DNA from 3 places in the Massilia sp. LC238 genome. Region 3 is predicted to be linked to each of the others. Evidence: predicted binding sites of a transcription regulator. Region 3 holds the regulator's gene; each other region holds the start of a gene.
What was found. The regulator LexA, encoded in region 3, represses DNA repair genes until DNA is damaged. The targets are predictions, from matches to a motif close to ACTGTATNNNNATACAGT.
Positions count from the first base shown of each region.

Region 1: the regulator LexA is predicted to act here: its motif matches at 2,870-2,887, upstream of FG94_RS17350 (error-prone DNA polymerase).
Region 2: the regulator LexA is predicted to act here: its motif matches at 1,268-1,285, upstream of FG94_RS15820 (VRR-NUC domain-containing protein).

Region 1 covers NZ_JNNN01000065.1:108,847-114,389, reverse strand. Annotated here, with positions in the region: gene FG94_RS17350 (error-prone DNA polymerase) at 1-2,822, opposite strand, end outside; gene FG94_RS17345 (PhzF family phenazine biosynthesis protein) at 2,923-3,717, shown strand; gene FG94_RS17340 (RcnB family protein) at 3,819-4,286, shown strand; gene FG94_RS17335 (M61 family metallopeptidase) at 4,450-5,543, shown strand, end outside.
Region 2 covers NZ_JNNN01000054.1:3,535-9,077, reverse strand. Annotated here, with positions in the region: partial or broken gene FG94_RS15830 (AAA family ATPase) at 1-266, opposite strand, end outside; gene FG94_RS15825 (hypothetical protein) at 362-1,186, shown strand; gene FG94_RS15820 (VRR-NUC domain-containing protein) at 1,299-2,942, shown strand; gene FG94_RS15815 (ATP-dependent DNA helicase) at 2,939-5,212, shown strand; gene FG94_RS15810 (LytTR family DNA-binding domain-containing protein) at 5,209-5,543, opposite strand, start outside.
Region 3 covers NZ_JNNN01000008.1:223-5,765, reverse strand. Annotated here, with positions in the region: gene FG94_RS02280 (DUF47 domain-containing protein) at 1-527, opposite strand, end outside; gene FG94_RS02275 (replicative DNA helicase) at 615-2,000, opposite strand; gene rplI (50S ribosomal protein L9) at 2,107-2,559, opposite strand; gene rpsR (30S ribosomal protein S18) at 2,597-2,887, opposite strand; gene priB (primosomal replication protein N) at 2,930-3,220, opposite strand; gene rpsF (30S ribosomal protein S6) at 3,248-3,634, opposite strand; gene lexA (transcriptional repressor LexA) at 3,908-4,540, shown strand; gene FG94_RS02245 (tetratricopeptide repeat protein) at 4,577-5,311, opposite strand.

The sequences.
Region 1 (5,543 bases), on a different contig from region 3:
TGGCGGCCCAGTGTCAGGCCCTGGGCGCGGTAGTCGCCCACGATCTCGTCGGCTTCGGTCGGCGCCGCCAACTGCGGCAGTACCTCCTGCGGCGTGGTCGGGCGCAGCAGGTCGCGGTCGGGTACCGCCCCTACCGCCTGCCACAGCGCTTCGCGCCGGTGCCCGGCCAGCGACTGCAGCGCATTGGCGCCGGCCAGCACCTGCAGGTCGCCGCGGTCGAGCTGGGCGCGGCGCGCCAGGTCGGCCACGCTCTCGAAGGGGCGCACCGCACGCGCCATCTCGATGCGCAGGGCCACTTCCTGTTTCAGCCCGCGCAGCAAGCAAAGACCCAGGCGCACCGCGGGCTGGCGCGACCGGTCGACCGGGTCGAACTCTTCCAGGGTCGAGTCCCAGCCGCTGATGGCGACGTCGCCAGGGCGCACCTCGATGCCGTGGCGGCGCGCGTCCTGCACCAGCTGCGAGGGGCTGTAGAAGCCCATCGGCTGGCTGTTGAGCAGCGCGCAGAGAAATGCCGCGGGCTCGTGGCACTTGAGCCAGGAACTGGCATAGGCCAGCAGCGCGAAGCTGGCCGCGTGCGATTCGGGGAAGCCGTATTCGCCGAAGCCCTGGATCTGGCTGAAGATCGCTTCCGCGAACGCCAGCGTGTAGCCGCGTTCCAGCATGCCGCGCACGATGCGGTCGTAGTATTTTTCGAGCCCGCCCTTGCGCTTCCAGGCCGCCATCGCGCGGCGTAGCTGGTCGGCTTCGCCCGGCGTGAAGCCGGCGCCCAGGATCGCCACCTGCATCACCTGCTCCTGGAAGATCGGCACGCCCAGCGTGCGCTCCAGCGCCACTTTCATCTCGGAGCTCGGATAATGGATCGGTTCCAGGCCCTGCCTGCGCCGCAGGTACGGATGCACCATGCCGCCCTGGATCGGGCCGGGGCGCACCACGGCCACCTCGATCACCAGGTCGTAGAAGCGGCGCGGGCGCATGCGCGGCAGCATGCTCATCTGGGCGCGCGACTCGATCTGGAACACACCCACGGTGTCGGCCGCGCAGATCATGTCGTAGGTCGCCTTGTCGTCGGGCGGGATGTCCTGCATCTCGAACAGGTTGCCGTAGCGCTGGCCCACCAGTTCGAGGCCGCGCCGCATCATCGACAGCATGCCCAGCGCCAGCACGTCGACCTTCATCAGGCCGAGTTCCTCCAGGTCGTTCTTGTCCCACTGGATGACGCTGCGGTCCGCCATGGTGGCGTTCTCGATCGGCACCAGGCGCGACAGCTTGCCGCGCGCGATGACGAAGCCGCCCGGGTGCTGCGACAGGTGGCGCGGGAAGTTCAGCAGCTTGTCGGCCAGGGTGGCCCACTGCTGCGCCAGGCGCGACTCCGGGTCCAGTCCCGCCTCCGCCAGGCGTCCCAGCAGGTCGGCGCGGCTGTCGAACCAGTGGTGGGTCTTGGCCACCTTCTCGACGATGGCCAGGTCGATGCCGAGCGCACGCCCGCTGTCGCGCAATGCGCTCTTGGGACGGTAGCTGATCACCACCGCCGCCAGCGCCGCCCGCTCGCGCCCGTATTTCGCATAGATGTACTGGATGACTTCCTCGCGGCGCTGGTGCTCGAAGTCGACGTCGATATCGGGCGGCTCGTTGCGCTCCTTCGAGATGAAGCGCTCGAACAGCAGGCTGGCGCGCGCCGGGTCGACCTCGGTGATGCCGAGGCAGTAGCACACCGCGGAATTGGCGGCCGAGCCGCGCCCCTGGCACAGGATATGTTGCGAGCGTGCGAAGCGCACGATGTCGTATACGGTGAGGAAGTAATGTTCGTACTTCATCTCGGCGATGAGCTGCAGTTCGTGCTCGACCTGCGCCTGCACCTTGGCCGGAATGCCCTCGCGGAAGCGCCGGTGCGCGCCGACATAGGTTTCCTGGCGCAGGAAGCTGGTGGCATCCATGCCGGGCGGGATCACTTCGTCGGGATATTCGTAGCGCAGCTCATCCAGCGAGAAGGTGCACAGGCGCGCGATGCGCAGCGTCTCGGCCAATGCCTCGCGGCCGTAGATGTTGGCCAGGCGCAGGCGCGACCGCAGGTGCTGCTCGGCGTTCTGGGCCAGGCCATAACCGCATTCGGCCACCGGCTTCTTCAGGCGGGTGGCGGTGAGCGTGTCCTGCAGGGGTTTACGTGAGCGCACGTGCATCACCACGTGGCCGAGCGCCGTGATCGGCAGGCCGTGCTGCCAGCCCACCTCTTCCACCGCCTCGCGGTGCGGTTCGTCGAAGGCGCGGTGCAGCAGGACCAGACCGAGCCAGGCGCGGCCCGGGAAGGTGCTCGCCATCCAGGCGGCTTGCCCGTGCAGGCGGTCGACGTCCGCTGCTTCGTGCGAGGGATAAGCGGGGAGCAGGATCGCCAGGCAGTCGGGCATGTGCTTCAGGTGCGCGTACGCAGGCACGGGCCGGGCCAGGTCGTCCGGGGTGAGGAAGTAGGTCCCCTTCTCGCTGCGGGTGCGGCCCAGGGTGATCAGCTCCGCAAGGTTGCCGTAGCCGTTACGGTTCTTGGCCAGCAGCACCAGCGACAGCGCCGGGCTGCCGTCCGCGTGCTTCAGGTGGAAGTGGGCGCCGATCACCAGGTGCAGGCCGGCCTTCTTGGCCTCGGCATGGGCGCGCACCACCCCGGCCAGCGAGCATTCGTCGGTCAGTGCCAGGGCAAAATAATCGAGTTGGACCGCGCGCGCCACCAGTTCCTCCGCATGCGAGGCTCCTTCGAGGAAGGAGAAGTTCGACAGGCAGAACAGCTCCGCATACGGAGGCAAAACCTGTGGTGGCGGAGAAAGCGGATCGGTCATCGGCAGGGTATGGGCGAACGGGATACAATGCTGGACAAACCGGCAATACTGTATAAAAACACAGTATAACCGAGACTTCCCGCTCGACAAGGAGAAACGCATGCAGATTCGTGCACTGAGCTGTTTTGGCGAACATGCCGGCGACGGCAACCCGGCCCTCGTGATCGAAGGCGGCCAAGCGAACGAGGAAGCGCGCCGCGCCTTGGCGCAATCACGCAACACCACCTGCGTCTTCCTCGACGGCGAGGTGGTCGATTTCTATTACCCGCACATGCGCAGCCCGCTGTGCCTGCACGCCACGCTGGCCGTGGCGCACGTGCTGTTCGGGCGCCATCCCGATGCCGCCCTGCTTTCGGTGACGACGGCGATGCGCGGCCAGCGGCTCGCGCTGCTGCGCGGCGATCATGCCTTCTATGTTCGCCTGCAGGCGCAGGAAGTGGCGCAGCCGGTGCTGGCAAGCGGCTTGCTGGAGCACTTGCTCGCGGCGCCCGGCTTCGTGCCGGCATCGCCGCCGCGCGTCGCTTCGGTCGGCAGCCCGAAGCTGCTGGTCGAGGTGCCGGACTCCGCCACGCTGCTTGGCCTGCGGCCGGACCTGGAAGCGATCACGGCATGGAGCAAGGAGGCCGGCATCAACGGCATCTATGCCTGGTGCCGCCTTCCCGACGGCCGCTTCGAAGGCCGCAACTTCAACCATCTCGACCCGGCCCTGGAAGACAGTGCCACCGGCGTGGCGGCGGGTGCGCTCACCGCGCTGCTGGGACATGGCATCGTACTGAGACAGGGACGCGCCACCGGCCATTCATGCATCATCAGGACCCGGGCAGAAGACGGGGCCATCCTGGTCGGCGGCCGCACGGAGCCGGCCGCGCTCATTGAATCGACCGGGCGGCCCTGATACGTTTGGTAGCATTCCTTACTGCCTGGCTTCACCTGTCGGCCCGGTTTGCGGTGTAATGGACACATCGCGAAAGCACACCGCGTCACCAGGAGAACAGCATGAAACCACGTTTGATCGCATCGGCACTGATCGCCCTTACCCTGACTGCCAGCGGCAGCGCGTTCGCCCAGCGCGGCGACCATGGCCACGACGGCCGCAACGGCAACGCCTATGGGCAGGACAGCCGCCGTGGCGACAAGCATGACAACGGCCGCTATGACAATGACCGCCATGACGGCCCACGCGGCAACGCCAACCAGCGCGCCAACGACCGCAATCATGATCGCTACTACGACGCCCGCCAGTTCCATCGCGACGACCGGCGCGGCGCCGGACCGCGCCACGACCTGCGCCGCGGCCAGCACCTGAGCAAGGAATACCGCGACAGCCGCTACGTCGTCACCGACTGGCGCGACCGCCACCTGAGCGCGCCGCCGCGCGGCCACCACTGGGTCCGCGCCGGTAACGACTACATCCTGGCCGCCATCGCCACCGGTCTGATCGCACAGGTCTTGCTGAGCAACTGATACGACACAGGATCAGTCCCGGAAAGGCCGCGCCCTGTAACAGGGCGCGGCCTTTTTTCGCATGGCCAGGGCGTATTGACGCCGCCAGCAAGGGCTGTCCCCCGTCCGCGAGCTGGTATACACTTCCGCGCACGCTCTACCGGAGCTCATCCATCCTGCGGACATGAAACCACAACTCCTGACCTACGCCCTCCCCTTGATCCTGCTCGGCGCCAGTGCCACCGCACGCGCCGACGTCGATTACCAGCTGCGCATTACCGATGCGGCACAGCACCTGGCCGAAGTGCGCGCCACCTTCCCGGCAGCCACCGGCACCACGCTCGACGTGCAAATGCCGAACTGGCGCACCGGCCGCTACAACATGCTCAACCTCGCCAACGGCGTGCGCCTGTTCAAGGCCTTCGACGCCAAGGGCCAGCCGCTGCCGGTCTCCAAGACCGACAAGGGCACCTGGCAGGTCTCTACCCGCCCAGGCGACGCGGTGACGGTGCAGTACGAGCTGTACGCCAACCTGCTGGGCGAGCGCACCCGCCACATCGACGACACCCACGCCTACCTGGATGCCAGCGGCGTGTTCGTCTACGCCGCGCCCTTCCGCAAGGAGAAGGTAGCGGTCAAGCTGGACGTGCCGCAGGGCTGGAAGTCGCGTTCGGGCATGGATTCGGGCAACTGCGACCACTGCTTCGTGGCGCCGAACTACGACGTGCTGATCGACGCGCCGATCGAGACCGGCATCCACGAGTTCTACACCGACAAGGTGGATGGCCGCAGCATCGAGCTGGCGATCTGGGGCCGCGGCAACCACGACGGCAAGCAGATGATGACCGACCTGAAGAAGATCGTCGTCGAGACCGCGAAGATGTACGGCAACCAGTATCCGTTCCAGCGCTACCTGTTCATCGTCCACGCCACCGACGGCGTCGGCGGCGCCACCGAGCACGCCAATTCCACCGTCATCCAGAAATCCCGCTGGACCTTCGCGCCGCGCAAGGACTACCTGAACTTCCTGCGCGTGGCCGCGCACGAGTTCTATCACACCTGGAACGTCAAGGCCTACCGTCCGAAGGAGATGGTGCCCTACGACTACCAGAACGAGAACTACAATCGCCTGCTGTGGGTCGCCGAAGGCCACACCTCCTACTACGACGAGCTGATCGTCCTGCGCGCCGGCCTGCAGAAGCGCGACGAGTTCCTCGAAGGCTACGCCAAGCTGATCGACGACTACCTGCACCAGCCGGGCCGCTTCCAGCAGAGCGC
Region 2 (5,543 bases), on a different contig from region 3:
GTGAGCACCTCGTCGCGGATCGGGTAGAAAGGCACCACCGTCAGGCGCCCCAGGAAAGCCGGCTTGAAATGCTTTGTCAAGAGCGGGCGAATCAGTTCCGCCAGCTGCTCCGGCGTCGGCACCTCGCTCAAGGGCTTGTTCAGGCAGGCCGCCATCATCTGGCTCGAGCCCACGTTCGAGGTCAGGATGATGATGGTGTTGCGAAAGTCGATCTGGCGCCCTTCGGCATCGTCCATCACGCCCTTGTCGAAGACCTGGAAAATCAGCATCGCTTCCTCCAAGATTGTTTCTAATCAGAATTGGGAGAACCAATCTTAGGAGTAATGCCGTGCGGCCTACAGACGAAAATCAATCCCCGTCCATGCGTCCGAACCTGATGTCGCCTCGCCGCACCGCGACCTCCGGCGAGGACAGCATCCTGGCGATGCTCGAACGCGAGCCGGCGCGCAAGCGCAAGGCCGGTACTTCGGGCATACGGCTGGCGTGGTACGGCGCCAGCGCGATGCTGGCGCTGGCCTTGACCGGTACACTGATCTGGATGGCGGCCAACAACGACGGCCTGCGGCCCGAAGTACAGGAGTCGGTGCTGGCCGAAGCGGAACAGGCGCCACGGCGCAGTGCCCCGGCGCCGGGGGACAGTCCAGCGGGAGCGGCGACGATCCTGCAGGTCGCGATGGCCCCGGCCGCAACCGCGCCTGACAACCAGCCGGCCGGCGCCGCGCTCATCGTGGACCAGGCGCCGCCGGCCGAGGCGGTCCCGCCGCTGCGCCTGCTCAAGTCGGCACCCGAAAAGCCCGCTGCGGAAACATCCACCACGCCGGCGCGCGCCACCCCGGTCTCTCCGCTTCCCGCGGCGGCCGTGCCCCCACGATCGGTGGCGAAGGCGAGTCCCCCTGCCCGTCCAGCGGCGCCGGCGGCGGCCGAGGCCAGGCCGGTCCCGCGTCCAGCGGCCGCGCCGGCCAAGTCCAGGCAGGTCGTGGTGGCGAAAAGCGCCGTCAAGCCGTCCCAGGCGAAGGCCCAGCGTGGCGTGAACCCGGCCAGGAGCCCGGAAGCCCCGGTCGATGCCGACGTCGCGCTGATCTCGGCCGTCATCGTGCACGCCAACGGGCACGCGCCCGAAGGCTCGCAAATGACCGAGCTGCTGTGCCCGAACAATGCCTGCCAGTCGCGCCCGCCCAGCCAGTAGCGTGGCGAAAAGTCCGCAACCGGGCTGAAAGTCCGCCGAAAAGCGGCTTACTGCTGGGTTATTGCCCCCACGTGGCGCTATACTGTACGAAAGCACAGTATGGCGTCATGACATGATCAGGGTTCTGGAAAACGAGTTTTATTATCTGGATAACTTCCAGCGCGTCCTCGACTGGATCGGCGAGCGCTATCGCGACCTGCTGGTCGACGACGAGCTCGCCTTCCTTGCCGCCTTTCCCACGCTGCCGCAGCCTGCACGCGCCCTGTTCGTGCGCATGGTCATGCGCAAGGGGAATCTGTTCCGCGCCAGTAAGCTGGTGTATGCCGAGATTGGCTGTCCGGTCGAGGCCGCGCGCGAGCTGCTTGCCACCGGCTGGGTCGAGGCCGACCCGGTCATCTCGCTCGACGAGCTGTTCGACCTGCTGTCCAAGCCCGAGATCGCCAGCGCCTTCGGTCCGCAGTTGCCGCACAAGAACGCGCGCAAGGGCGAGCAGCTGGACGCGCTGCGCGAGCAATTCGCCGACAGCCGGGCGTTCTCCGCGTGGTACCGCGACTGCGCCGATCTCGCGCTGCGCATCGGGGTCAAGCCGCTGTGCGACCGGCTGCGCCTGATCTTCTTCGGCAACCTGGCCCAGGACTGGACCGAATTCGTGCTGTCCGACCTCGGCATGTTCCGCTTCGAGCAGGTCGAGATCTCGCAAGCCTCGCGCGGTTTCCGCTCGCGCGCCGACGTCGAGCATTACATCCTCCTGCACGCCTGCAAGGAGCGCTTCTACGCCGGCGAGCCGCTCGACGAGGTGCTGCGCGACCTGCCCGCCCATGTGTTCGACAACGATTGGCTGGTGAGCCGGCGCGAGAAGCTGCTGTTCCAGATCGGCCAGGGTTTTGAAAAGCTCAAGGACTGGGACAATGCCTACGCCGTCTATGCGCGCTGCCGCTTCCTCGGTGCGCGCGGACGCGCCATCCGCGTGCTGGAAAAGCACGAGCGCTTCGATGAAGCCTATGCGCTGTTCCAGGTGGCCCAGGCCGCGCCGGAAAGCGAGTCCGAGCGCCAGCAATTGATGCGCATCGGGCCGCGCCTGGCGCGCCGCCTCGGCCATGCCAGGCTGCCGGCCCGCAAGCCGCTCGTCGAGCGCCTCGACCTGTCCCTGCCGATGCCGGTGGAAGACCGCTGGGTCGAGGGCGTGGTGCGCGATCACCTCGCCAGCGAGGACGCGCCCGTGTTCTACGTCGAGAACGCGCTGGCCAACTCCCTGTTCGGCCTGCTGTGCTGGCCGGCGATCTTCGCCGCCATTCCCGGCGCCTTCTTCCACCCCTTCCACCGCGGCCCGGCCGATCTGCACAGCCCGGACTTCCACCTGCGCCGCCAGGCCGAGTTCGATGCCTGCCTGGCGCGGCTGGACGACGGCAGCTACCGCGACACCATCCGCGCCCACTACCGCGAGAAAGCGGGCATCGCCTCGCCTTTCGTCTACTGGGGCGCAATCAGCGAGGAAGTGCTGGAGCTGGCGCTGGCCTGCATCCCGCCGCAACACCTGCGCAAATGGTGCGAACGGATCCTGGCGGACGTCCGGGCCAACCACACGGGCTTTCCCGACCTGATCCAGTTCTGGCCGGCGGAAAACCGCTACACCATGATCGAGGTGAAGGGTCCGGGCGACCGCCTGCAGGACAACCAGCTGCGCTGGATCGATTACTGTTCGACGCACGGGATGCCGGTATCGGTGTGCTACCTCCAGTGGGAGCAGGCCGCTTGAATGTCGGCCTTCACTACAGTGTCGCGGTACGCGCCCTGTGCGAGTTCACCGCCAAGCAGGGTGACCTCGACATGCGCTTCACGCCCTCGCCCACCGCCCAGGAAGGCATCAATGGCCATGCGGTCGTGACTAGCCGGCGCGGCGAGAACTACCGCACCGAGGTATCGCTCGAAGGAAGCTGGGGCGACCTGCACGTGCGCGGACGCGCCGACGGCTACGACCCGGACCGGAACCTGGTCGAAGAGATCAAGACCCACCGCGGCAAGTTCGACGCCATTCCCGACAACCACCGCCACCTGCACTGGGCGCAAGTACGGGTCTACGGCCATCTGCTGTGCCGCCAGCTCGGGATGGACAGCGTCAACCTGGCCCTGGTCTACTACGACATCGGCAGCGGCCAGGAAACCGTGCTGCGCGAAACCCGGAGCGCGCAAGATCTTGCCGCCCTGTTCACCGAACTCTGCGAACGCTTCTCGAACTGGGCTGCCAGCGAAGCGGCGCACCGCACGGCGCGCGACGCGGCGCTGGGCGCACTGCGCTTCCCGCATGCGGATTTCCGCCCCGGGCAGCGCCAGCTGGCGGAAAACGTCTACCGCGCCAACATCAGCGGGCGCTGCCTGCTGGCGCAGGCGCCGACCGGCATCGGCAAGACTGTCGGCAGCCTGTTCCCGGTCCTGAGGGCGATGCCGCAAGAGGGCCTCGACAAGGTCTTCTTTTTGGCGGCCAAGACCCCGGGCCGGCGCCTCGCGCTCGATGCCGCCGCCAGCCTGGGCGCCGGCGCCACGGTGCCGCTGCGGGTGCTCGAACTGACAGCGCGCGACAAGGCCTGCGAGCATCCGGACAAGGCCTGCCAGGGCGACGCCTGCCCGCTGGCGAAGGGCTTCTACGACCGCCTGCCGGCCGCACGCGCGGCCGCCGCCCAGGTGGCCCTGCTGGACCGCGACGCCCTGCGCGAAGTGGGCCTTGCCCATGAAGTCTGCCCCTACTACCTCGGCAGCGAAATGGCGCGCTGGGCCGACATGGTGGTCGGCGACTACAACTATTATTTCGACGGCAGCGCCATGCTCTACGCGCTGGCGCTCGAGCGCGGCTGGAAGACCAGCGTGCTGGTCGACGAAGCCCACAACATGGTGTCGCGTGCCCGCGCGATGTACAGCCTGGAACTGGAGCGCGGCCAGCTGCGCGCCGCGCGCGCCAACGCGCCCGGGGTCGTCAAGAAAGCCCTGGAACGGGTGGGCCGCGCCTGGAGCGGCGTCGACAAGGAGGCGCCGCTGCCCCAGGCACCCTACCAGGTCCTGCCCGAAGTGCCGGCCAAGCTGCTGGACGCGCTGCAGAACGCCACCAGCACCGTGAACGACTTCCTGGTGGAAGTCCCCGGTCCGCTCGACCCGGAACTGCAGCGCTTCCATTTCGACGCCCTGGCATTCCTGCGCCTGGCCGAATCCTTCGGCGAGCATTCGCTGTGCGACCTGGCGCGCGCCGGCGTCAAGGATTCCACCATCAGCATCCGCAACGTGGTGCCGGCGCCCTTCCTGGCGCCGCGCTTCGCGCTGGCCCGTTCGGTGACGCTGTTCTCGGCCACGCTCAGTCCCTGGCACTACTTCTGCGACCTGCTCGGCATGCCGCCCGACACCGCCTGGGCCGACGTCGCCTCGCCGTTCAGTGCAAGCCAGCTCGAGGTCCACATCGCCGGCGGCATCTCGACCCGCTACCAGCACCGGACCACCTCGCTGCGGCCGATCGCCGACCTGGTCGCGCGCCAGTATGCCGAGCGCCCCGGCAACTACCTGGCATTCTTCAGCAGCTTCGATTACCTGGAACAGGTGCTGGAGGAACTCCAGGCACGCCATCCGGAGGTCCCAAGCTGGCGCCAGGAGCGGCGCATGAGCGAGGCGGAACGCGCCGCCTTCCTCGATCGCTTCACGCCGGGCGGTCGCGGCGTCGGGTTCGCGGTGCTGGGCGGCTCCTTCGGCGAAGGCATCGACCTGCCGGGGGATCGCCTGATCGGCGCTTTCGTCGCCACGCTCGGCCTGCCCCAGGTGAACCCGGTGAACGAGCAGTTGCGCGAGCGGATGCAGGCGATGTTCGGGGCCGGCTACGACTACACCTATCTGTATCCCGGCATGCAGAAGGTGGTGCAGGCGGCGGGGCGCGTGATCCGTACCGAGACGGACCGTGGCGTGGTCTGGCTGATCGACGACCGCTTTGGCCGCCCGGAAGTGCGCGCCCTGCTGCCCGCCTGGTGGGACGTGGACGCCGCCGCCCCCTAGCGCATCATGTCGCGCAGCTTCTGGTAGCCGCTGCGGCTGATCGGCAGCCGGGTGCCGTCCTTCAGCACGGCGCAATGGTTGTCCTTGCTGGCCGGTTCGATGCGCGCAATCGATCCGAGGTTGGCGATCCAGGAGCGGTGGATGCGGATGAACACCTGCGGGTCGAGCTGGGCCTCGAGTTCGGACAGGCGCTGGTTCTTCAGCCAGGCCTTGCCGGCCGCCGTCACCTGCACGTAGTCGTCCTGCGCCTCGATGTAGTCGATGGTGCTGCTGGCGACGACGTGCACCCGCGCCCCATCCTTGATCAGGACCCGCTCCAGGTAGCCGCGGC
Region 3 (5,543 bases):
AGGTTGCGCACGTCCGGCTCGTCGCGGAACAGCTTGGACATGGCGGCGCGCATCACGTGGTCGGCGTCCGATTCGAAGCGGTCGATCTCTTCGCAGATGGCGACGATCTTCTGGGCGTTGCCCATGTCGTGCAGCAGGGAGACGGCTTCCTGCACCTTCTTGCAGGCAGCCAGGCACAGTTCGGCCAGGCGCGCGGCTTCCGGGGTCACGGCGTGCAGGTCGTACAGCGAAACCGTCTGGGCCGCGTCTTCCATCATGTCGAGGATGTCGTCCATGCTGGTGATCAGCTTGTGGATGTCATCGCGGTCGAGCGGGGTGATGAAGGTCTTGTGCAGCAGGTCGACGCATTCGTAGGTGATCTTGTCTGCTTGTTTTTCGATGCTTTCGACGGCGTGGGTGCGGTTTTCCAGGTCGTCGAAGTTGGTCATCAGGCCAACCATTTCCTGCGCGCCCTTCACGCACAGGGCGGCGTGCTGGTTGAACAGGTCAAAAAACTTGCCCTCCTGGGGCATCAGGCGTCCAAACATATTATTCTCCGTTGTGAATCTCTTGGGACTTCGAGACCGCTGCCACGGCTGGCAGCGGCGAGGTGGTAAATCGCGGCTTATTGCTTCTTAATCGCCCTGATAGATGCTCAGGTTGCCGCTGTAGTTGCCGAACTTGGTGTAGGAGCCGATCCAGGTAAGGCGAATCGCCCCGATCGGGCCATTACGCTGCTTACCGATGATGATCTCGGCGGTTCCCTTATCGGGCGAGTCGGGATTGTAGACCTCGTCGCGATACAGGAAGATGATAACGTCGGCGTCCTGTTCGATAGCGCCCGATTCGCGCAGGTCGGACATGACGGGTCGTTTATTGGGTCGCTGTTCCAGCGAACGGTTCAGCTGGGACAGTGCGATGACGGGGCAATGCAGCTCTTTCGCCAGGCCTTTCAGGCTTCGCGAGATCTCGGAGATCTCGGCCGCGCGGTTGTCGCCCGGCTGGCTGCCCTGCATCAGCTGCAGGTAGTCGACGATGATCAGGCCCAGCTTGCCGCACTGGCGCGCCAGGCGTCGTGCCCGTGCGCGCATCTCGATCGGGTTCAGCGCCGGCGTCTCGTCGATGTAGAGCTGGGCGTCGTTCATCTTTTGAATGGCGTGCGTCAGGCGCGGCCAGTCTTCGTCGTTCAGGCGGCCGGTACGCAGGCGGTGCTGGTCGAGCTGGCCCACCGAGCCGAGCATACGCATGGCCAGCTGGGCGCCGCCCATTTCCATGGAGAAAACAGCTACCGGCAGGCCGGCTTCGATCGCGACGTTCTCGCCGATGTTGACCGAGAACGCGGTCTTGCCCATCGAGGGACGGCCGGCGACGATGATCAGGTCGCCCGGCTGCAGGCCGGAGGTCATGCGGTCGAGGTCGATGAAGCCGGTCGGCACGCCGGTGATCTCGCCCTGGTTCTCGCGCGAGTACAGCTCGTCGATGCGCTCGACCACTTGCGTGAGCAGCGGCTGGATCGGGTTCCAGCCCTGCTGGCCGCGGGCGCCGGTTTCGGCGATGGCGAAGATCTTTGATTCGGCCTCGTCAAGCATCTGCTTGACTTCCTTGCCCTGCGGGTTGAAGGCGTTGCCCGAGATTTCGTCGGCGACGGTGATCAGGTTGCGCAGGATGCCGCGGTCGCGCACGATCTCGGCGTAGCGGCGGATGTTGGCCGCCGACGGCGTGTTCTGCGCCATCGCGTTCAGGTACTGCAGGCCGCCCACCTCCTCGGCCTTGCCCAGCATGTTGCAGGCTTCGTAGACCGTGATCACGTCCGCCGGCTTGCCGGCGTTGATCAGGCGGATCATCTGTTCGAAGATGATGCGGTGGTCGTAGCGGTAGAAATCCTCTGCGTGCATGAAGTCGGCAATGCGGTCCCAGGCGGCGTTATCGCGCAGCAGGCCGCCGATGACGGACTGTTCTGCTTCGATGGAATGCGGCGGGATGCGCAGGGAATCGACTTGCGGATCGGATGGGGAATTCATGGCGGGCATTATACCGTTTCCGGTCACACGGCTGAAATAATTGGCGAGTTTCCAGGAATAAAAAAAGCCGGGAGAACCCGGCTTTTTTCATTTATACAACAGCAGCTTAGGCAGCTTCGCCAACCACCGAGATGGTGATTTCCGAAACCACGTCGGTGTGCAGCGCGACGGAGACCGGGAATTCGCCGGTGGTCTTCAGCGGACCGGTCGGCATGCGAACCTGCGACTTCTCGACCGGGAAACCTTGCTTGCTCAGGGCTTCGGCGATGTCGAAGTTGGTGACCGAACCGAACAGACGGCCGTCCACGCCCGCCTTCTGGGCGATGGTGACGGTCATGCCGCTCAGCTTGTCGCCTTGCGCCTGGGCTGCCGACAGCTTTTCAGCTGCTGCTTTTTCCAGTTCGGCGCGCTTGGTTTCGAACTCGGCCACGGCGGCCTGGGTGGCGCGGCGTGCCATTTTTTGCGGGATCAGGAAGTTACGTGCGTAACCGTCCTTGACTTTGACGACGTCGCCCAGGTTACCGACGTTGACGACTTTTTCGAGCAGAATAACTTGCATATTTTTTCTCCAGGATATCTAGCTGACGTGCCGCGATTTAAGCGTTGTGCAGGTCGGTGTACGGCAGCAGCGCGAGGTAGCGTGCGCGCTTGATGGCGGTGTCGACCTGGCGCTGGTAGTGCGCCTTGGTACCGGTCAGACGTGCCGGCATGATCTTGCCGTTTTCCTGGACGAAGTCCTTCAGGGTGTCGACGTCCTTGTAGTCCACCTGTTCCACGCCTGCGGCGGTGAAGCGGCAGAACTTCTTGCGCTTGAACAGCGGGTTCTGCTGCTTGCGCTTCATTTTTTCTTTAGCTTTGTTTTTGTCGAACTTTTTACCGAATGCCATTTTGAGGCTCCTGTATCTGTAATCTAAATAGGCCGAGTACGGTTACGCGGCACTGAAATCAATGATGTGAAACACCAAGGCTTTGCTGTTGCGGTTTTTCCTTGCGAGGAATCCTTCGAAGCGGTAGGCGGCACCGAGTTCGGCGCTTTCCAGCCTGCCTGAAATCTCGCCCGCGCCGAGCGCAGGGATTTCAAACGCGACCTGCCTTGTCACTCCGGCCTCGACCTGCTGCGAATCGTGCATCAGGATCGCGCCCACGATGGGGACGCCGGCCGGGGTGAAACGCAGTACGTCTCGCTCCGCGATGGTCGCGATGAGCTGGAACCGGTTCACTGCGTTCTACGAATTCCCGAGAAAAACTTAGGCAGCGGCGGCCGGAGCAGCGGCTGCTGCTTCTGCGCGGTGGCTCTTGGCTGCGTCTTCGCGCTGGACCGACTTCATCATCGGCGACGGTGCGGTTTCGGCCTTCTTCATCTTGACGGTCAGGTGACGCAGGACGGCATCGTTGAACTTGAATGCGGTTTCCAGCTCGACCAGGGTCTCGTTGTCGCACTCGATGTTCATGCAGATGTAGTGAGCCTTCGGCAGCTTCTGGATCTGGTAAGCCATCTGGCGACGGCCCCAGTCTTCCACGCGATGGATGTTACCGCCACGGCTGGTCACCGTGGTCTTGTAACGCTCGATCATCGCCGGAACTTGTTCGCTCTGGTCCGGGTGGACGATAAAAACGATTTCATAATGACGCATGCAACACTCCTTGAGGACGTTTAAACAAATGCCCACCTCGGCGTCAAGACGAGTGTGGGAAGGGAAAGCCTTCGATTATAGCCTGAAAAACCGGCGGATGGGAATCCATGGCATGGCCCAGCCCGGCAGATGGCGGCGAAAAGCAGGCATCGGCGCCACGAATACGGACGCACTGCACAAATTTTTTACAGTTTTCCTGTGTTTGCCCTTGCGCATATCAGAATACTGTACAAAAATACAGTCTGCTCTTACAACTAATGCCGTACAACACCCATGCTCAAGCTCACTGCAAGGCAAGAACAGATCCTTAACCTGATCAAGGAAGCGATCGAAAACACCGGCTTCCCGCCGACCCGCGCCGAAATCGCGGCCGAGCTGGGTTTCAAGTCGGCCAACGCGGCCGAAGAACACCTGCAGGCCCTGGCGCGCAAGGGCGCCATCGAGATTTCGCCGGGCACCTCGCGCGGCATCCGCCTGGTCGGCGCGTCCGTCGAACAGGTCCCGATGGTGCCTGCCGCCCTCATGATGTCGCTGCCGCTGGTCGGCCGCGTGGCCGCCGGTTCGCCGATCCTGGCCCAGGAACACGTCGAAGCCACCTACTCCGTCGACGCCGCCATGTTCTCGGCGCGCCCCGACTTCCTGCTGAAGGTCAAGGGCTGGTCGATGCGCGATGCCGGCATCTGCGACGGCGACTTCCTGGCCGTCAAGAAGATCGACAGCGCCAAGAACGGCCAGATCGTGGTGGCCCGCCTCGGCGAAGAAGTCACGGTCAAGCGCTACCGCAAGACCGGCAACCTGGTCGAGCTGCTGCCGGAGAATCCGGACTTCAAGGTGATCCAGGTGAACCCGGAAGACGAGTTCGCGCTGGAGGGCCTGGCCGTCGGCCTGATGCGCAGCTGGCACTAAGCCTGCGCCCACCAAGCTGCCGGCTTGCCCGGCGGCTTATTGAATTTTCTTGTCCGCCCAGTGGGAATCCTTCTTGGCGGATTTCACCATCTGGTTGTGCTCGGTCACATAGGCATCGGTCGCCGAGCGCCATGCGGCGTAGTCCGCCAGCACCAGCTTCGAACCCACCTTCGCTTCCTCGGTCAGGTTTTCCTGCAGCTGGGCCAGGTAAGCATTCGATTTCTCCATCTCCTCCTTGTTCATCAGCTTCTGGATGTCGCTCGGGACGCGCTTGGTCAGCGGCAGCGACGCGTTCAGGTTGGTGACGTACTTGTTGTAGCACTCCTGCCACGTCTGCACGGCCGCGCTGATACGATCGATGTCGGCATTGACCTTCGACATCGCGGGAATACGCGGCGCGGTGCAGCGGAACTCGCCCGACTTCAGGTCCTCGCCGTCGTAGCCCTTGATCCAGTAATCGATGTCCTTGCGGCGCTTGACGCGCTGCTCGATCAGTTCGAGCGAGTCGATCGCGACCTTGTTACCCTTGGCGGCGGATCTCTTGAACAGATCGACGGCCCTGGCTTCGTCGACCTCCCCTGCTTCGCCGTAGAAATACATCTGGCCCAGCGCCTGCTGCGCGGCCGGATTGCCGGCATTGGCCAGCTTGGTGTAGATTTTCATCGCGCCCGCGTAGTCCTTCTTCTCGAACAGGGCATTGGCGTCTTCCAGCTCGCCGGCAAAGGCGGCGCCGCACAGCAGCAGGGATGCAAGGAACAGCTTGGTCTTCATGGGCAGATGGCTGAGGTAAAAGGAAATCCCATGATAGCGGCAATGTACCGCTCTGCTCAACCGCTGAAACAAAACGGCGCCAGTGGCGCCGTTTTGAAGGAGTGCGCAGGTTTCCCGTAGGGTGGGCGGCTCCACCTGAGGCGTCGGAGAATCCGCGTAATGACTGCCGCCCACGCGTTCAACTCTCCGTAGCACAGAGAGGTGCTCACCTGCGGCCTGAACGCGTGGGCGG